Shinella zoogloeoides: one gene and its partner. Each later gene encodes a partner of the first gene's protein in a complex. Links are inferred from orthologs where the notes say so. Each region holds a gene or a part of one and is shown on either strand. Other genes may lie near its edges.

Evidence for each region.
Region 2: the proteins of dnaN (region 1) and Q9316_RS02285 are in contact, whole or in part, in a cryo-EM structure (PDB 8GIZ), measured with the Escherichia coli proteins. The link is inferred for Shinella zoogloeoides from one-to-one orthologs.

Annotation. Positions count from the first base shown.
Region 1 is NZ_CP132311.1:3,931,933-3,942,639, reverse strand. Bases 4,272-7,143 are described here. They hold dnaN (DNA polymerase III subunit beta), read left to right. Parts: upstream 4,272-5,084; coding sequence 5,085-6,203; downstream 6,204-7,143. Other genes in these bases: Q9316_RS20315 (histidine phosphatase family protein), read left to right, coding at 7,028-7,143; pmtA (phospholipid N-methyltransferase PmtA), read left to right, coding at 6,416-7,018; rsmI (16S rRNA (cytidine(1402)-2'-O)-methyltransferase), read right to left, coding at 4,272-4,870. In the rest of the region: sn-glycerol-3-phosphate ABC transporter ATP-binding protein UgpC, read right to left, coding at 1-277; sn-glycerol-3-phosphate ABC transporter permease UgpE, read right to left, coding at 289-1,131; Q9316_RS20345 (ABC transporter permease subunit), read right to left, coding at 1,146-2,027; Q9316_RS20340 (extracellular solute-binding protein), read right to left, coding at 2,184-3,482; Q9316_RS20335 (YraN family protein), read right to left, coding at 3,586-3,954; more of rsmI, read right to left, coding at 3,944-4,271; more of Q9316_RS20315, read left to right, coding at 7,144-7,609; pyrF (orotidine-5'-phosphate decarboxylase), read left to right, coding at 7,611-8,309; Q9316_RS20305 (DUF1330 domain-containing protein), read left to right, coding at 8,320-8,607; Q9316_RS20300 (complex I NDUFA9 subunit family protein), read left to right, coding at 8,727-9,707; Q9316_RS20295 (hypothetical protein), read left to right, coding at 9,721-10,002; Q9316_RS20290 (undecaprenyl-diphosphate phosphatase), read right to left, coding at 10,149-10,707. UniProt on the Escherichia coli protein: Confers DNA tethering and processivity to DNA polymerases and other proteins. Acts as a clamp, forming a ring around DNA (a reaction catalyzed by the clamp-loading complex) which diffuses in an ATP-independent manner freely and bidirectionally along dsDNA.
Region 2 is NZ_CP132311.1:268,424-277,741, forward strand. The notes cover bases 1,912-4,861. They hold Q9316_RS02285 (DNA polymerase III subunit gamma/tau), read left to right. Parts: upstream 1,912-2,419; coding sequence 2,420-4,303; downstream 4,304-4,861. Other genes in these bases: Q9316_RS02275 (HIT domain-containing protein), read right to left, coding at 1,912-2,178; Q9316_RS02290 (YbaB/EbfC family nucleoid-associated protein), read left to right, coding at 4,324-4,647; Q9316_RS02295 (LysE family translocator), read left to right, coding at 4,682-4,861. Also shown: Q9316_RS02260 (prephenate dehydratase), read left to right, coding at 1-466; Q9316_RS02265 (hypothetical protein), read left to right, coding at 545-781; nudC (NAD(+) diphosphatase), read right to left, coding at 782-1,756; more of Q9316_RS02275, read right to left, coding at 1,753-1,911; more of Q9316_RS02295, read left to right, coding at 4,862-5,293; Q9316_RS02300 (MOSC domain-containing protein), read right to left, coding at 5,290-5,901; recombination mediator RecR, read left to right, coding at 5,957-6,562; Q9316_RS02310 (lytic murein transglycosylase), read left to right, coding at 6,785-7,990; Q9316_RS02315 (MFS transporter), read right to left, coding at 7,991-9,318. UniProt on the Escherichia coli protein: Part of the beta sliding clamp loading complex, which hydrolyzes ATP to load the beta clamp onto primed DNA to form the DNA replication pre-initiation complex.

The DNA of each region.
Region 1 (10,707 bases):
CCGTCATGTGCGGGTAGAGCGCGTAGTTCTGGAAGACCATGGCGATGTCGCGGTCGGCCGGATCGACCTCGTTGACGGTGCGATCGCCGATCGTAACCTCGCCCTTGCTGATCGTCTCCAGCCCGGCGACCATGCGCAGAAGCGTCGACTTTCCGCAGCCCGACGGGCCGACGAGCACGATGAACTCGCCGTCGGCGATATCGATACTGACGGAGCTGACCGCGGTCACGCCGCCATTGTAGATCTTGGATACGTCCTTGATGCCGATCGATGCCATCGGAAGACTCCTTACTTGTCGCTTTCGGTGAGGCCCTTGATGAACCACCGCTGGAAGATCAGCACGATCATCACCGGCGGCAGCATGGCGAGGATCGCCAGCGCAAAGGCCTCGTTGTAGTCGGGAATGTTGGAGCCCACCCAGACGAGCAGGATCTGCTTGATGCCGCGCACCAGCGTGAAGAACCGCTCGTCCGTGGTCATCAGCGTCGGCCAGAGGTACTGGTTCCAGCCATAGACGAACATGATGATGAAGATGGCCGCGATCATCGTGCGCGAGAGCGGCACCAGGACGTCGATGAAGAACTTGAACGGGCCAGCCCCGTCGATGCGGGCGGCCTCCAGCAACTCCTCGGGCACGGACTTGAAGAACTGGCGGAAGAAGAAGGTGCCGGTGGCGGAGGCCAGCAGCGGCACGATGAGGCCGGTATAGGTGTTGGTCAGCGAAAGCTTGTTCATTACGGCATAGGAGGGGACGATCCGCACTTCGAGCGGCAGAAGCAGCGTCGTGAAGATCATCCAGAAGAACAGCGTGCCGAGCCTGAAGCGGAAATAGACGATGGCGTAGGCCGCCAGCATGGACAGCACGATCTTGCCCACCGCAAAGCCTACGCCGAGGATCAACGAATTCCAGATCATGCGCGCGCCGGTGATCTTGCCGGTGAAGCCGCCTTCGCGCGTCAGCACGGTGTTGTAGGTCTCGGTGAAATTGCCGCCCCAGGTGAGGGAGAGGCCGTTGCGGTGGATGTCGGCCGCGTCGTGGGTCGAGGTCATGAAGGCGACCACCACGGGCGCCACCATGACGAAGACGCCGAGGAGCAGGACGATATGATCGAACAGGCGGATACGGTTCATTGGCGGGCGCCCTCTCAGGTGTAGTGCACGCGCCGCTCGATGAAGCGGAACTGGAAGATGGTGAGCACGAAGACGACGATCATCAGGATGACGGACTGGGCCGAGGAGCCGCCGAGGTCATTGCCGCGGAACCCGTCCATATAGACCTTGTAGACGAGCGTGATCGGGTTGTTGGCGGCCTTGTCCTTCACCATCACGTCGATGACGCCGAACGTGTCGAAGAGCGCATAGGTCATGTTGATGATGAGCAGGAAGAAGGCGGTGGGCGCGAGCAGCGGCAGCGTCATCGTCCAGAAGCGCCGGAAACCCGAGCGGCAGTCGATGGCGGCGGCTTCCCGCACGGAGGCCGGAATGCTCTGGAGCCCCGAGAGAATGAAGATGAAATTGTAGGGAATCTGCTTCCAGGTCGAGACGATGATCATGGCGATCGCCGTGTCGTTGTAGTCGAGGCCGACCTTCATGTCCCAGCCGAAGAGGGCGGCGAATTTCACCAGCGGGCCGATATGCTGGTCGAAGAACATCATGCCCATGAGGCCGGCGACCGGCGGGGCGATGGCATAGACCCAGATGAGCAGCGTCTTGTAGGTGGAGCTGCCCTTCAGCACCGCATCCGCCTTCACGGCAAGCAGCATGCCGATGCCGAGCGAAAGGAAGGTGACGAGCGCCGTGAAGACTACGGTGAAGCGGGCGATCGACTGGTACTGCACGGAGCCGAGCGCGTCGGCATAGTTGCCGAGGCCGACGAAGGTGGAGCCGAAGCCGAAGGGGTCCTCCAGATAGAAGGACGACTGGATCGCCTGCACGGACGGCCAATAGAAGAACACGACGATGATCGCCATCTGCGGCGCGAGGAAGAGATAGGGCAGAAAAGGCGAGGAGAACTGCACGCGCTTCATAAGCGATCCTTTGTCAGCCCCCCTCATCCGGCCTGCCGGCCACCTTCTCCCCGCTGGGGAGAAGGGAAGATGTGGCAGCGTCGCCGGTCCCCCTCTCCCCCTGGGGAGAGGGTCGCCGAGCGAAGCGGAGGCGGGGTGAGGGGGAACCCTTCCCTATCAGCCGGCGGTCTTGGCGAAGCGGGCGAGCAGGTCGTTCGCTTCGGTTTCGATCGTCTTCAGACCGTCCTCGACCGAGGTTTCACCGGCGAAGATGCGGCCGTATTCGCGCTCCATGATCTCGCGGATCTGCGGGTAGAAGCCGAGGCGGTAGCCCTTCGACCAGTCACCCGACGGCAGCATGAGCTGCTGGATGCCGACTTCGGCGACCGGGGTCTTCTCGTAGTAGCCCTCGGACTTCGCCAGCTCGTAGGCCGCCTTGGTGATGGCGACGTAGCCGGTTGCCTGATGGTAGAACTTCTGGATTTCCGGCGAGGTCAGGAACTGGAAGAAGTCGGCGGTGCACTTGTTCTCGGCCTCCGGCTTGCCGGACATCGCAAAGAGCGCGGCGCCGCCGATGAAGGTGTTGGTGCCCGCACCCTTCACGCTCTGCCAATAGGGCAGGAAGGTCGCCGAGAACGGCTTCTGCGCGGTCTTCTGGAGGCCGCCGAACGAGCCCGAGGAGCCGATCCAGAAGGCGGCCTTGCCGTCCTCGAAGAGCTTCTGGTTGTCGTTCCAGCCGGCGCCGTAATAGCCGAAATAGCCTTCGTCTGCCCAGGCCTTGAGCTTGGTGAACATCATGACGAGGTTAGGATCCGTCATGCTGATCTTGGTGTCGGTGACCGAATCGTAGCCGTTGTTGTTCGTCGCGAACTGGATGTTGTGGCGCGAGAAGAAGTTTTCCGTGAACTGCCAGGTGAGCTGCGACTGGACGAGCGGCAGGTAGCCGGCTTCCTTGAGCTTCGGGGCAAGCGCCTCGAACTCTTCCCAGGTCTTCGGCGCTTCGGCGCCGATCTTCTCGAGGGCTTCGGTGTTGACATACATGATGGGCGCCGAGGAATTGAACGGCATGCCGACGAACTTGCCGTCGGGCGCAGCGTAGAAGTAGCGCACGCCCTCGATGAAGGCTTCGCGGTCGAAGGTGTGGCCGGCGCCGGTGATCAGGTCCTCGGCCGGGATGACCGCGCCCGGAGCGTTGATGATCGTCGCCGCGCCGGCGTCGAAGACCTGGAGGATGTTCGGCTGCTCGCCCGCGCGGAAGGCGGCGATGCCGGATGCGAGCGCTTCCTCGTAGGTGCCCTTGGAAACCGGCGTGATGACGCAGGCCGACTGGGCGGCGTTGAACTTCTGGGCGACCTCGTTGATGACCTCGCCGTTGCGGCCGGCCATGCCGTGCCACCAGGTGATGTCGGTGGCGGCCATCGACGTCGTGGCGGAGATTGCGAGTGCGAAACCTGCGAGGGAAAGCGGCTTGAACATGGGTTGCTCCTCTTCACCGGACTTGGTGTGAGGCGTGCACTAATGAGCGGCCATGACAGGCGCGTTACGCTTTCATGTCAGTTTCGTTACATTTTCCTTTTGATCAAAACGCATCTTCGAAGTGCCTGGGAAGCCGCCAGGGCAGGACCGCAACGATGTCATAGCGCAGCGAGAGGCGGTGGGCGTCCGGCTGGCGGGCGAGCCAGAGATCGCTCGCCGCGCGGATGCGCTGCTGGGCGGTTCCGGTGACGGCGAAGACGGCGCTGTCGAGATCGCGCCGCGCCTTCACCTCCACGCAGACGACGAGATCGCCGCGCTGCGCGATGATGTCGATCTCGCCGAGCTTGGTGCGATGGCGGATGGCGCGGATGCGGTAGCCCTTCACCATCAGATAGAGCGCGGCGGCATATTCGGAGACATGGCCCCAGCGGAAGGCCTTGAGCCTGTTCGGATCCGCCTGCCTATCCCGCATCGCCGCCCTTCAAATCGATGAGGCGCTGGTAGAGGTCGCGGCGCGGCAGGCCGGTCTGGCGCGCCGCCTCGGTCGCCGCCTTGCCGGCCGACATGTCCTTGACGAGCGCCGCCAGCAGCCGGTCGACATCCTCGGCCTCGGGTGCTGCCGCCTCGCCCGGCGGGCCGATGACGAAGACGATCTCGCCCTTGACGGTGTGGCCGTCGCCATAATGGGCCGCGAGGTCGCCGAGCGTGCCTCTGCGGAATTCCTCGAAGGTCTTGGTCAGTTCCCGGCAGACGCAGGCCGGACGCTCGTCGCCCAGCACCTCGGCCGCGGCCGCCACCGTCGCGGCGATGCGATGCGGCGATTCGAAGAACAGCAGTGTCGCGGGAACCTGCGCGAGCTCGGCGAGGCGGTCGCGCCGCGCCTTGTCCTTGGAGGGCAGGAAGCCGGCGAAGAAGAAGGCGTCGTTCGGCAGGCCCGAGCCGACGAGCGCGGCGAGCGGCGCGGAGGCACCGGGAATGGGCACGACGCGGTGGCCGGCGGCGATGGCGAGCAACGCCAGCCGGTAACCCGGATCGGAGACGAGCGGCGTGCCGGCATCGGAGACCAGCGCCACGGACTTGCCGGCGTCCAGCGCGGCGATGAGCCGAGGCCCCGCCTCGTCCGCATTGTATTCGTGATAGGCATAGGGCCGGTTGACGATGCCGTAGCGGTCGAGCAGCACGCGGGTCACGCGCGTGTCCTCGCAGGCGAGCACATCGGCGCCGGCCAGCGTTTCGAGCGCCCGCAGCGTGATATCGGAGAGATTGCCGATGGGCGTCGCGACCAGGTAGAGCGCCGGCTCCAGCGGCCGGGCCGGGATGACGGCATTGTGCAGGCGAAACGTCTTTCCGCCCTCGCCCGCCCCGCTTGCCGTCATGTCTTCCCGCATCGTCCGCCACCTTTCTTTTGTCTCCTTATGGGCGAGCGAAAAGGCCCCGGCAAGGGACAGCCGTTGAGGAACACGCCGTCCACACCGTTAGCACTTGCAATCCTGCCGGAACTTCTGCCATTTTGCGCGTCCACATCTTCCGGCGCTGGCCGGGATTTCAAGGCAATGCCGCGCCGGCTTCCGGCGTGCTAGCGGTCGAAAGCGGTACAGTTCCATGCGCATTACTCTCGAGCGGTCCAACCTTCTGAAGTCGCTGAACCACGTCCATCGCGTGGTCGAACGGCGCAACACGATCCCGATCCTCTCGAACGTGCTCCTGCGCTCGGACGGCGCCAGCCTCGACATGAAGGCGACCGACCTCGACCTCGAGATCACCGAGGCGACGCCCGCCCAGGTGGAGCAGGCCGGCGCAACGACCGTCCCGGCCCATCTTCTCTACGACATCGTGCGCAAGCTTTCCGACGGTTCGGAAGTGCTGCTGGCCACGAGCGTCGACGGCGCCTCGATGACGGTCGCCTCGGGCCGCTCGAAATTCTCGCTGCAATGCCTGCCGCAGTCGGACTTCCCGGACCTCACCGCCGGCAGCTTCTCGCACACCTTCCGCCTCAAGGCGACGGATCTCAAGATGCTGATCGATCGCACGCAGTTCGCGATCTCGACGGAGGAGACCCGCTACTACCTCAATGGTATCTTCATCCACACGATCGAGAGCAACGGCCAGCTGAAGCTGCGCGCCGTCGCCACAGACGGCCACCGTCTCGCCCGCGCCGACGTCGAGGCGCCGTCCGGCTCCGAAGGCATGCCGGGCATCATCATCCCGCGCAAGACGGTCGGCGAGCTGCAGAAGCTGGTCGACAACCCGGATCTCGTCGTCACCGTGGAAGTGTCCGACGCGAAGATCCGCTTCACCATCGGCTCGATCGTGCTGACCTCCAAGCTGATCGACGGCACCTTCCCGGATTACCAGCGCGTGATCCCGGCCAACAACGACAAGGAACTGAAGATCGACTGCCAGTCCTTCGCACAGGCCGTCGACCGCGTTTCCACCATTTCCTCCGAGCGCGGCCGCGCCGTGAAGCTGGCGCTCGCCGACGGGCAGCTGACGCTGACCGTCAACAACCCGGACTCGGGCAGCGCGACCGAAGAACTGGCGGTCGGCTACGATAACGATCCGCTCGAAATCGGCTTCAACGCCAAATACCTGCTCGACATCACCGCGCAGCTTTCCGGCTCGGAAGCCGTGTTCATGCTGGCCGATCCGGGCTCGCCGACGCTGGTGCGCGACCTTGCCGGCGACGACGCGCTCTACGTGCTCATGCCGATGCGCGTGTAGACCCAGCCTGCCGGCATCGGGAAACCGTTCTGGAACCCGCCGGCCGCCGGCGGGTTTTTTGTAAGCAGCGGAGCCGCCCGAGAAACTTGCAGGCGGCGGCGCAATCAGACTTGTTTTTGACGCAAACCGCGTCACATATGCGCTGACGGCCGAACAACGCGGAGGGCATGAAACCCGCCGCCGGCCAATATGCGACCATGAAGGGGGATGGCATGACGTTGCGCGTGAAGGTGAAGGAACGGCTGGGCAAGAAGTTCGACGACGAAATCCGCTTCTTCAAGGGCTGGATGAGCAATACGAGGGCCGTCGGCTCGATCATTCCCACCTCCTCGGTCACCGCGCGCCGCATGGCGAGCGTCATCGATTCCACCTCCGGCCTGCCGGTTCTCGAACTCGGCCCCGGCACCGGCGTCATCACCAAGGCGATCCTCGGAACCGGCCTTGCCCCGGAAAAACTCACCTCGGTCGAGTTCTCCACGGATTTCTACAATCATCTCGTCGAGCGCTTCCACGGCGTCAATTTCATCAACGGCGATGCCTTCGACCTCGACAGGGCCCTCGGCGATCTGCGCGACGCGACCTTCGACAGCGTCATCTCCGCCGTGCCGCTGCTGAACTTCCCGATGCACAAGCGCGTGTCGCTGATCGAGGATCTTCTCTCCCGCATCCCCGCCGGCCGCCCCGTCGTGCAGATCTCCTACGGGCCGCTTTCGCCCGTCGTCGCCATGCCCGACCGCTACCAGATCACGCATCTCGACTTTGTCGTGCGCAACATCCCGCCGGCGCAGCTATGGACCTACCGCCGCACCCATTGAGGAGCGGCGATGTTCGCACTCTACATCACCCATCCGCAGGTCCTGATCGATCCGGCCGTGCCGGTGCCCGATTGGGGCCTTTCGGAGCGCGGGCGGGAGCGCGCCCTGCTTGCGGCAGCGGCGGAGTGGGCCGGCGGGATCGGCCGCTTCGTCGCGAGCACCGAACGCAAGGCGATCGAGACGGCGGATATCGTTTCCGCCGGCCGCCGCCCGGTCGAGACCGACCATGCCATGGGCGAAAACGACCGTTCCGCCACCGGCTTCCTGCCGCCGGACGCCTTCGAGAAGGCGGCCGACTGGTTCTTCGCCCATCCCGAGGAGAGCTTTCACGGCTGGGAGCGCGCGGTGGACGCGCAGGCGCGTATCGTCTCGGCCGTCGAGCGGGCGCTCACAGGCCATGACCCGGCCATTCCCGTCGCTTTCGTCGGCCATGGCGGCGTCGGCACGCTGCTGAAATGCCACCTCAAGGGAACGCCGATCAAGCGCGACGGCGACCAGCCGCCGGGCGGCGGCAATCTTTTCGCTTTCCGTCTTGCGGACCGCGCCGTCACATGCGACTGGACGCCAATGGAATCTTGGAAGGGGATGTGACATGTCCGCGCGCGACCGCCTGATCGTTGGCCTCGATGTACCCACCATCGCGGAGGCGGAAAAGGTGGTCCGGACGCTCGGTAGCACCGCCCTCTTCTACAAGATCGGCTATCAGCTCGTCTTCGCCGGCGGCCTGGAATTTGCCCGTGACCTTGCCAAGGACGGCAAGAAGGTCTTTCTCGACATGAAGCTGCTCGACATCGACAACACGGTGGCCAAGGGCGTCGAGAACATCGTCAAGATGGGCATGTCCATGCTCACCCTGCACGCCTATCCGAAGGCGATGGCCGCCGCCGTTTCGGCCGCAAAGGGCTCCGACCTCTGCCTCCTCGGCGTCACGGTGCTCACTTCCATGGACGCAAAGGACGTCATCGACGCCGGCTACGAATACGATCCGCATACGCTCGTGCTGCGCCGTGCCGAACAGGCGCGCATCGCCAGCATGGGCGGCGTCGTCTGCTCCGCCGAAGAGGCGAGCGCCGTGCGCAAGATCGTCGGCCCCGACATGGCGATCGTCACCCCTGGCATCCGCCCGGCCGGCGCGGAACTCGGCGACCAGAAGCGCGTGATGACGCCGGCCGATGCGCTGAAGGCCGGCTCCAGCCACCTCGTCGTCGCCCGCCCGATCGTCAAGGCCGCCGATCCGCTGGCCGCCACCCGCGCGATCCTCGCCGAAATGGACGGCGCACTCACAGCATAGGGAGAGAGACATGCCGAAGGGCTACTGGATTGCACAGGTCGACGTGCGCGACGCCGAGCGCTACAAGGACTATGTCGCCGCCGCCAAGCCGGCCTTCGAGAAATACGGCGCGAAGTTCATCGCCCGCGGGGGCGCTTTCGAACGACTGGAAGGCCGCGTGCGCGCCCGCAACGTGATCATCGAGTTCCCCTCATTGGCCGCGGCCGTCGACTGCTACAACTCGCCGGAATACCAGATCGCCGCCGCCATACGCCAGGAAGTGGCGGACGCGGAAATGGTGGTCGTCGAGGGGCTCTGAAGAGAGCGCCGCAAGCGCTTGCAAATCCGGCAACAGAGACGCTTCGCCGCGCTTCACCTCGCGGACGGTTTGGGCTATGTAGGCCTCACCTACCCTTCCTATTGTCCAGGAGCAGCCACATGACCTTGTCCAACCTTCCGCCGCTCGTCACCGTCTTCGGCGGCTCGGGCTTCGTCGGGCGTCATGTGGTGCGCGCGCTGGCGCGCCGCGGCTACCGCATCCGCGTCGCCGTGCGCCGCCCGGATCTTGCCGGCTTCCTGCAGCCGATCGGCGGCGTCGGCCAGATCTCCTGCGTCCAGGCGAACCTGCGCTATCGCCAGTCCGTCGACCGCGCCGTCGAGGGCTCCGACCACGTCATCAACTGTGTCGGCGTGCTTTTCGAGAGCGGCCGCAACACCTTCGACGCCGTCCAGGATTTCGGCGCCCGCGCCGTTGCCGAGGCCGCCCGCGCCGTCGGTGCCAAGCTCACCCATATTTCCGCGATCGGCGCCGACGAGAAGTCCGCCTCCGCCTATGCCCGCACCAAGGGCCGCGGCGAAGCGGCGGTGCTGCGCACCCTGCCGGATGCCGTCATCCTGCGACCCTCCATCGTCTTCGGCCCGGAAGACGGCTTCTTCAACAAGTTCGCCACCATGGCGCGCTATGCGCCGGCGCTGCCGCTCATCGGCGGCGGCAACACCAGGTTCCAGCCGGTCTATGTCGCCGACGTCGCCGAAGCGGTCGCCCGCTCGGTGGACGGCTCGATAGAGCGCGGCCGCATCTACGAGCTCGGCGGCCCTGAAGTGCTGACCTTCCGCCAGTGTCTCGAATTGATGCTGCGCGTGGTCGACCGCAAGAAGCCGCTCGTCTCGCTGCCTTTCGGCATCGCCTCGCTGATCGGCTCCATCGCCTCTCTGGTGCCCTTCATCACGCCGCCGCTGACCTCCGACCAAGTCACGCTGCTGCGCTCGGACAATATCGTCTCGGACGCCGCCCGCAGCGAAGGCCGCACGCTGGAGGCCATCGGCATCGAGCCGGTCCTGGCAGAGGTGATCCTGCCGAGCTATCTCGTGCGCTACCGCCAGCAGGGCCAGTTCACCAAGATCGACCGCACGGCCTGAGCATCCATTCTCCATGAAACCGGCCGCCGCAGGGGCAATCCCCTCGGTGGCCGCTTCGTTTTTCCGAAAGCGCTTTGAGCGTGCTGTTGCACTTATGCAGCGGTTAAAAAAAGCGTTGCGGCATTTACGCGCGATTCAGCATGACGCGATATTGATTGTCGCTGGAGCAGCGAATAAACACCGCCCGCGCCGCGTACTGCGTGAGGGTCATGCAGCGGCGCATTTCAGCACTTTGAGAGGCTTTCGGCGCAAATGGGCAAGGCAATTGCAATCTTCTTCGGATTTTCGGCTCTGATCATCGTGGCCGGGTCCTTTGTCGCGCCCTCGACCGTTTCCGCCGGCAAGCCCGGCTGCTCGCCGGCCTATGGCGTCGATCCCTGCACGACCGCCTCGGTCAAGTAAGCCTCCGCCAGCCTGAAGAGGCCGGCCGAAGCCGGTCTTTCATCCCCAGACCAACAGGGCGATCAGGCCCAGCGTGCCGACGACGATCCGCCAGATGGCGAAGAGCGTGAAGCCGCGGCGCGACACGAAGTCGAGCAGCTTGCGCACGACGAAGAGCCCGGCGACGAAGGCGGCGGCAAAGCCGACGCCGATGACGAGCAGGTCGTCCGACGAGAGCGCATCGCGGTTCTTGTAGAGATCGAGCGCGAAGGCGCCGACCATGGTGGGCATTGCGAGGAAGAACGAGAATTCCGCCGCCGAGCGCTTGTCCGTGCCCATCAGCAGGGCGCCGGCGATCGTCGCGCCGGAACGCGATGTGCCGGGGATCATCGCGAGGCACTGGCACAGGCCGATCTTGAAGGCGAGCGACGGCGGATACTGCATCGCGTCCGTATAACGCGGCTTCAGCGGAAGCTGGTCGATCACGTAGAGAATGATGCCGCCGACGATCAGCACGACGCAGATCAGCATCGGCGTTTCGAAGAGCACGGACTTGATGAAATCATGCGCCAGCGCGCCGATGACGGCAGCCGGCAGGAAGGCGACAAGCACGCTGATG
Region 2 (9,318 bases), 3.7 Mb from region 1 along the record:
CGATACGGCGGGGGCTGCAAAGCTCGTCTCGGAGACCGGCGACCGCTCGATGGCGGCGCTCGCCCCGCGGCTTGCCGCCGATCTCTACGGCCTGTCGATCATCGCGGAAAATGTCGAGGATACGGAAAGCAACGTCACGCGCTTCGTCGTGCTGTCGCGCGAGGCGGTGCCGATCGCGCATGACGGCGAGGAGATCGTCGTCACCACCTTCGTCTTCAACGTGCGCAACATCCCGGCCGCGCTCTACAAGGCGCTCGGCGGCTTTGCCACCAACGGCATCAACATGACGAAGCTGGAAAGCTACCAGATCGGCGGCAAGTTCACCGCGACGCAGTTCTATGCCGATATCGAAGGCCATCCGGACGAGCCGCATGTCCGCCGCGCGCTTGAGGAGCTTCGCTTCTTCTCCGAGAAGGTCCGCATCCTCGGCACCTACCGTGCGCATCCCATGCGCAGCGCGTTCTGAAGACGGGGAATTGACGATCGTCAGGCGGCACGGAACCGTGCCGCCGTCCTGGCATTTTCCGCATGAAAGGAGATGCCCATGCGCACGATCACATATATCACGATCCTGGTGTCGATGATGGTGAATGCCGTCCTCTTCGGCGCCGGCACCATCGCCATCCTCACTGTTCCGGTGCTCAACGACCAGGCCAAATACCTGCTACCGGCCTGGATCGTCGTCACCTTCCTCGTCAGTCCGGTCATCGCCCGTTTCATGGCGCCGAGCCTCAGGCTGCGCGAACACCCCGGCGACCAGCCGCATTTCGGGCTGCGCTGATCAGCCCTTCCAGTCGAGCCAGTCGCGCATCAGCCGGTGCGCGATGGCACCCTTCGGCGGCGGGGTCGTGGCGCCGGGCGCGACGCCCGACATGGCGCTGCGCTCGATCATCGCCGCCGTCTCCTCGCGGGTGAACCAGCGGCAATCTTCCAGCTCCTGCTCGTCGCGGCGGATCTCGAAGGACATCGCCTCGCCGTAGCAGCCGATCATCAGCGAATGCGGCATCGGCCAGGGCTGCGAGGCGTGGTAGCGCACGCGGCCGACCCTGATGCCGGATTCCTCAAGGGTCTCGCGGCGCACGGTGTGCTCGATCGTCTCGCCCGGCTCCAGGAAGCCGGCAAGGCAGGAATACATGCCCTCGGGAAAATGCGGCGAGCGGCCGAGCAGGCACAGGTCCCGCTCGATGTCGATGATCAGCATGATCGCGACCGGATCGGTGCGCGGGAAGATCGTGTGGCTGCAAGCCTCGCAGACCCGGCGGTAGCCGCCGATCTCCGAGCGGGTCGGCGAGCCGCACTTGCCGCAGAAGCGGTTGTTGGCGTTCCAGGTCATCAGGCTGGAGGCCTGGGCGAACTGGCCGAGCAGATCATCGTCGAGCATCTGCTGGCGGTAGAGCGTGCGCCCGTCCGTCGCCTTCAGCGGCTCGTGCAGCGTGTCTGGATCGGCGCGCACGGGAATGGCCAGCCGCGGTTCGCCGTTCTTGAGGTAGCCGAGCAGGATGGCCTCTTCCGGCACCGGATCCAGCCCCGCCAGCTCGTAGGGGGCGAAGAGCGGATCGATGATCTTCTCGTCATGCTTGACGACCAGCTTGCCGCCGGCGATCGCGAAGGCGTGCACCGTTTCCGCCTTGAAGGCCTGTTCCAGGCAGTCCGGCGCGCGGTGCTCCGACTGGCGGTCGAGGCTGTTTTCCGCAAACGCCACCATGGTGCTGGGTTCGGGGTGCGGGCGGTAGAAATCGAAAAGCGATGGCTTCATGGTGCGAGCGCGTCCAGCAGCTTGGCCGCAAAGGCCTTGGTTTCCTCGGCCGAGCGCGGCTCGGCGGTGCCATAGCCCCAGATCGGGCCGGGCCAGTTCGGGTCGCCCTCGCTGCGCGCGACGACATGGACGTGGAGCTGGCGCACGATGTTGCCGAGCGCGCCGATATTGATCTTCGTTGCCCCCGTCACCGCCTTCAGCGTCTCGGCCACCAGCACCGTCTCGAAGGTCAGCATGGTCTGGTCGAGCGGCGTCAGGTCGAAGATTTCGGTGACATCCGGGCGCTGCGGCACGAGCACCAGCCATGGCCAGCGCGCATCCTTCATCAGGCGCAGTTCGCACAGGCCGATCTTCGTTACGAGATCGCTGTCGCGCGCCAGCCGTTCGTCGAGTTGAAAATCGCTCAAGGGGTTCTCCCGCATGCATCTTTCATAGAGTCATGCCACGCACCCGATTTCCCTCCAACAGTTTTTTGTCGCCCGCGCTTGCATTCGGATGGAATATTGCCGATATGGGGAGCGGGAGGTTGGTGGTGGACGAGCCACTCGCCAACCGGGTCAGGTCCGGAAGGAAGCAGCCCTAACGAGCCCCGGCACGGGTCATCGTGCCAGCCTCCCACCTTACCGTCCTGTCGGGACAGACGTTCGATTAACGGCAGGGTCGATGAACGACGTAACCACAAATCCGTCCAACGAAAAACCGGCCGCCTACCGCGTCCTTGCGCGAAAATACCGGCCGAAGGATTTTTCGGACCTGATGGTCGGCCAGGAGCCGATGGTCCGCACGCTGACCAACGCGTTCGAGACCGGCCGCATCGCGCAGGCCTACATGCTGACGGGCGTCCGCGGCGTCGGCAAGACGACGACCGCCCGCATCCTCGCCCGCGCGCTGAACTACAAGACAGCGGAGATCGACAAGCCGACGATCGATCTTCGTATTCCCGGCGAACATTGCCAGGCGATCATGGAAGGCCGGCATGTCGACGTCATCGAGATGGACGCGGCCTCCCATACCGGCATCGACCACATCAGAGAAATCATTGAGCAGGTGCGCTACCGCCCGGTCTCGGCGCGCTACAAGGTCTATATCATCGACGAGGTGCACATGCTCTCGACGCAGGCCTTCAACGGCCTGTTGAAGACGCTCGAGGAGCCGCCGGAGCACGTCAAGTTCATCTTCGCGACGACGGAAATCCGCAAGGTTCCGATCACCGTCCTGTCGCGCTGCCAGCGTTTCGACCTGCGCCGCATCGGCGCGTCAGACCTCGTCGGCCTCTTCACCACCATTCTCGGCAAGGAAGCCGTCGATTTCGAGCCGGATGCGCTCGCCATGGTCGCCCGCGCGGCCGAGGGTTCGGCGCGTGACGGCCTGTCGCTGCTCGACCAGGCGATCGCCCATGGCGCGGGCCGTGTCGAGGTCGATGCCGTTCGCTCCATGCTCGGCCTTGCCGACCGCGCCCGCATCGTCGACCTCTTCGAGCATATCGTGAAGGGCGATGCAGCCGCCGCGCTTGCCGAATTCGCCGCGCAGTACGAGGCGGGCGCCAGCCCGTCCGTCGTGCTGACGGACCTTGCCGATTTCACCCATCTCGTCACCCGCATGAAATACGTGCCCGATGCGGCCGGCGACCAGTCGCTGAGCGAGGTCGAGCGCGTGCGCGGCGTCGAGTTCGCCAACTCCATCGCCGTCACCGCGCTGTCGCGCATGTGGCAGATGCTGCTGAAGGGCATCCCGGAAACGGAGGCCTCCAGCCGCCCGGCCGGCGCCGCCGAGATGGTCATCATCCGTCTTGCGCATGCCGCCAATCTTCCCTCGCCGGAAGAGGCTGCGCGCCGCCTGGCCGAGCTTTCCAGCGGGGACGGCGGCGGCAACGGCGCCCGCGCGCCGCAATCCGGCGGCAATGGCGGCCAGCCGACGGCACAGTCCGCCGTTTCCGCCGTCGCGCGGCAGCCGGACGCGCCGGCCCAGCGCGCGCAGGCGGGCGGCGGGACGGTGGCCATGCTGCGCTCCGTGCCGCAGGCCGAGCCGGCAGTCCAGCCCGTCGGCCGCACCGAGGCCGCGCCGGCCGCGCAACCCGCGGCCGTGCCAAGCGTGCCGGTCAACTCGATTTCAGACGTGGCCGACCTTTGCACCAGGAATCGCGACATCCGCCTGCGCGCCCTCGTGCGCGCCTTCGTGCGGCCGGTGAAGGTCGAGGCGGGGCGGCTCGAGATCAGCCTGACGAACGATGCACCGAAAACGCTGGTCGCCGACCTCTCCAATCGGCTCCAGGAATGGACCGGCATCCGCTGGCTGGTAATCCTGTCGCGCGAGGCCGGCGGGCCGACCCTGGCCGAGGCCGAGGCGATGGCGCAGGAAGCGCGCGTTGCCGATGCGCGCCAGGACCCGGACGTCGCCGCCATCCTGCAACGCTTCCCCGGCGCCAAGATCACCGACGTGCGCATCAAGGTGCAGGAAACGGAAGACGAGGCCGAGACCGTCGAGGTGGCGGCCGTTGCGGAATCCGCCGAGGGCGACATCCTGCCCGGCGACGATATCGAACACTAGGATAAAAAGAGGAGAGGCCGATGCGTGACATCATGGGCATGATGGGCAAGGTCAAGGAAATGCAGGCCAAGATGGAGAAGATGCAGGAGGAGATCGCCGCGCTCGAAGTGAGCGGCTCCTCCGGCGGCGGGCTCGTCTCGGTCACGCTCGACGGCAAGGGCAACCTCAAGGGCCTGAAGATCGACCCTTCGCTCTTCAAGGAAGACGATGTCGAGATCCTCGAAGACCTGATCGTCGCCGCCCACAAGGACGCCAAGGACAAGGCCGAGGCCGAAGCCGCCGAAAAGACCAAGGCGCTGACCGCCGGCCTGCCGATCCCGCCCGGCTTCAAACTGCCGTTCTGATCCTGTAGGGTCGGGCTTTGCGAGGAGAGATCCGATGAGCCTGACGACCCTGCTTGTCTTTGCCGGCGCGCTGATGATGGCAGCCGGTTCGCCCGGCCCGAGTATCGCTGCGCTGGTCGCCCGGGTGCTCTCGCGCGGGCCGAGGGATGTGCTGCCCTTCCTCGCCGCCATGTGGATCGGCGAGGGTATCTGGCTCACCTGCGCCGTGCTGGGCCTCGCGGCTATCGCCGAAACCTTCCACGGCGCCTTCGTCGCCATCAAATGGCTCGGCGTCGCCTACCTGCTCTATCTCGCCTGGAAGATGTGGTTCGCCCCGACCGAGACGGGCGATGAGGCGCTGCCCGAGGCGCGCTCCGGATTGAAGCTGTTCTTCGCCGGGCTGACGGTGACGCTCGGCAATCCCAAGATCATGATGTTCTACGTCGCGCTGCTGCCGGCGATCATCGATCTTGGCGCCGTCACGCTGGTCGGCTGGGCGGAGCTGGTGGCGACCATGTTCGTCGTGCTCGTCGCCATCGACCTCGCCTGGGTGTTCCTCGCCGCGCGCGCCCGGATGTTCCTGAAGAGCCCGCGCGCCGTGCGCATCGCCAACCGCGTCAGCGCCGGCACCATGGCCGGCGCCGCGGCGGCCATTGCCGCCCGCTAGCCGGTCAGGGCGGCGCGCAGCTTGTCGTTGATCGGGGCGGCGAGGTAGCGGATGCGGTCTTCCTCGGAAATGTTCCTGCCATAGGTGCGCAACAGTTCCGGCATGGTGACCGGCTCGCCGTCGAACGGCGCATAGGTCACGGTATCGCCGGCCTGGATCACCCCGTCGCGCAGGACGCGGCAGTAGAAACCCGGCCGGCCGGCCTGCAGGAAGCGCCGCGCGAAGGCCGGATCGCCCATGCGCGCGGTGAGCGTATTGCAGGGAATGCGCGTCGAGGTCACTTCCAAGAGCACGCTTTCCGTCTCGAACCGGTCGCCGACCGAGACGCCGCGGCTGTCGATCCCTTCGATGATGAGGTTCTCGCCGAAGGTGCCGGGCTCGATGGTGCGGCCGAAGTCCTTCGTCCACCAGTCGAGGTCGATGGAGCCGAGGCCGTAGACCGCCTGCTCCGGCCCGCCGTGGTGCTTGTGGTTGCAGATTGCGTCGCCGAGCAGGCCTTCGCGGTCGACGACCACGGCCGCATCGGTCGGCGTCTTGAAAATGCCGGTCTTGTAGCTTTTGCCGGGAACCGGACGGGCAACGCCCGTGCATACGGCGAGAATTCTGATCAAGCGGCGGTCTCCCGAGATTCCGTTTCCCCTGGATATGGGGTAGATACCGGCAATGGCAAAACGAGTCACCGGCCCCGAAATCGAAAAACTCATCCAGCTCCTGGCGAAGGTGCCGGGCCTCGGGCCGCGCTCAGCGCGCCGCGCAGCGCTGCATCTCGTCAAGAAGAAGGACCAGTTGCTCGGGCCGCTGGCCGACGCGATGGGCGAGGCGCATCGCAAGGTGCGCATCTGCTCGTGCTGCGGCAATGTCGATACGAGCGACCCCTGCACGGTCTGCACCGACGGGCGGCGCGATCATTCGGTCATCATCGTCGTCGAGGACGTCTCCGACCTCTGGGCGCTGGAGCGGGCGGCCGCGATGAACGCCGCCTACCATGTGCTCGGCGGCACGCTCTCGCCGCTCGATGGCATCGGGCCCGACGACCTCAACATCCGCGGCCTCGTCGACCGGGTGGCCAAGGGCGGCGTGCGCGAGCTGATAATCGCCGTCAATGCCACCGTCGAGGGCCAGACGACGGCGCACTACATCACCGACCAGCTCTCCGGCCTGGACGTGAAGATCACCCGGCTTGCCCACGGCGTGCCTGTTGGCGGCGAGCTCGACTATCTCGACGAAGGAACACTGACGGCCGCGCTCAGGGCGCGCACGGCTATCTGAGGAAGGCTTATCATGCTTCAATGGCTGCGGCGCTTCACCCCCCTCTGCCCTGCCGGGCATCTCCCCCTCAAGGGGGGAGATCGACCCGCGGCAGCCTTTCGCCAATCGGCCATGTCGCGGATTGTGGGAAAGGGAGGCTTCTTGCCAATCTCCCCCCTTGAGGGGGAGATGCCCGGCAGGGCAGAGGGGGGTATCGCCGCCCGCCTCGCGCTCGTCATCGCCATGACGTTTGCAGCGTTCCCCGCCCATGCGGCCTCCAAGGCCGAGGTCGAAAGCATGTTCCGCGCCTGGATCGACAACGATCTCTGGCCGGCGGCGCAGAAGACCGGCGTCAGCGAAAAGACGTTTCGCGCGGCGATGGAAGGTGTGACGTTGAGCTGGGACCTGCCCGATCTCGTGCCGCCCGGCTTCAAGCCGAAGAAGGAGCAGGCGCAGAGCCAGGCGGAGTTCTCCTCGCCCGGCGCCTACTTCTCCGAAAAGCGCCTGCAGGGCCTTGCGGGAACGGGAAGTCGGCTGGCCAAGACCCATGCGGGCACGCTGCGCAAGATCGAGCAGCGTTTCGGCGTGCCGGGCGAGATCGTTGTCGCCGTCTGGGGTCGCGAGTCGGGCTTCGGCAGCGCGAAGATCCCCTATTCGGCGGTGGAGGTTCTGGCCACAAAGGCCTTCATGTCGACGCGCAAGGACATGTTCCGCAAGGAGCTGATCGCGGCGCTGCATATCGTCGACGGCGGCGACCGGACGGTCGCGCAGTTGAAGGGCTCGTGGGCCGGCGCGCTCGGCCAGCCGCAGTTCATGCCGACCAGCTTCCTGCAATATGCCGTCGATTTCGACGGCGACGGCGTGCGCGACATCTGGGGCTCGGTGCCGGACAGCCTCGCCTCGATCGCCAACTATCTGGCGAAGAAGGGCTGGCAGGCGGGCCGTGGCTGGGGCTACGAGGTAACGATCCCGGGCGGCGTCTCCTGCGCGCAGGAAGGGCCGGACCTTGCAAAGCCGATCTCGGCCTGGGCGTCGAGCGGTATCACGCGCATTTCCGGCAAGGCGTTTCCATCCGGCGAGGCGAAGGCATCGGGCATGATGCTGGTTCCCGCCGGCACGCATGGCCCGGAATTCATCGTCACGCCGAATTTCTACGTGCTCAAGGAATATAACAATTCCGACCTCTACGCCCTCTTCATCGGCAATCTCGCCGACCGCATCGCCTATGGCAGCGGGCCGTTCCGCGGTGCATGGGGCGACGTCGGCAAGATGCTGCGCTCGGATGTGCTCGCCATGCAGAAGGCGCTGGTCGCCAAGGGCTACGATGTCGGCAAGGTCGACGGTCTGCCCGGCTACAAGACGCGCCGCTCGCTCGGCGACTGGCAGGCCAAGAGCGGGCTTGCGCCGACGTGCTATCCGGATGCCTCGCTCAAGACGAAGCTGCGCTGATCAGTGAATCTCGACCTGCTGCTTGAAGCGCTCGTATTCGTTCGGGATGATCGTCTGCCGTTCGATCATGCGGTGGACACGCGGGTCCTCCGCGCCGCGGTGCAACTGGCGTAGCTTCTCGCCGTTGGCGGCATCGGCATGGGTGCGGCGCTGGTTGTGGCGCACATATTCCACCCAGGTCGGCACATGGTAGGTCTCGGTCCAGATCGTCGGGTTCTCGAGGTCGCGCATCAGCGCCCATTGCCCGGCGCCGTCGCGGATGCGGATGCGCCGCCGTTCGGTCATCGTCTCCAGGAACTCGCGGATGTCGCCTTCCGCGATCTCGTAGTCGATCAGCACGACGATCGGGCCGCTGCGGGGTTTTAGGTCGAGCGGCAGGTCCGGCTCGCTGAAGCGATTGAGCGGGTCGACATTGAGGCTCTGCAATTCGGGAAGGCCGAAGCGCAGGCCGATCGCCGCGCCGGCGATCATCGCGACGGCCGAGGCCAGCAGCGCGGCTTCCGCGCCGTGGGTATCGGCCGTCGTGCCCCAGATCCAGCTGCCGGCCGCGATGCCGCCGAAGGTCGTGGTCTGGTAGAGCGACAGGGCGCGGGCCACCACCCAGCGCGGCGTCGAGAGCTGGACCGTCGTGTTGAAGAGCGAGAGCGCCATGACCCAGGAGGCGCCGGCGACGAGCAGCACGGCGCCGGTCAGCAGCGCCGAGGCGCTGACCGCGCAGACGGAGGCGGCGACGGCAAAGCCCGTGAAGGCGAGGCGGGCGATGGTCTCGCTGGTGAAGCGCTCGCGCAGCCGGGCATTCATCAGGGCGCCGCCGATGGCGCCGAGCCCGAAACAGCCGAGCAGGATGCCGTAGGTCAGCGGGCCGCCGGCCACGAGGTCGCGCGCGATCAGCGGCAGCAGCGAAAGAATGGAGCTGGTGGCAAGGCCGAAGGCGAAGCCGCGTAGCAGCACCTTGCCGATGTTCGGCGACATGGAGACGTAACGCAGGCCCGCCGAGACGGCGCGGCCGAAATCCTCGCGCGGCAGGGTGCGTGGCGAGACGTTCGGCTTCCAGCGGAAGAGCACGAAGAGCAGGGCGAAGTAGCTGAGCGTGTTGGCGGCGAAGGCGGCGGCAGCACCCGCCGCCGCGACGATCGCGCCGCCGATGGCGGGGCCGACGCTGCGGGTCAGGTTGAAGCCCATGCTGTTGAGCGAGACGGCGGCCGGAAGGTCCTCGCGGGGCACCATGTCGCCGACCGAGGCCTGCCAGGCGGGATTGTTGAGCGCCGTGCCGCAGCCGATGAGGAAGGTGAAGGTCAGCAGCAGCCAGGGCGTGATGACCTCGTACC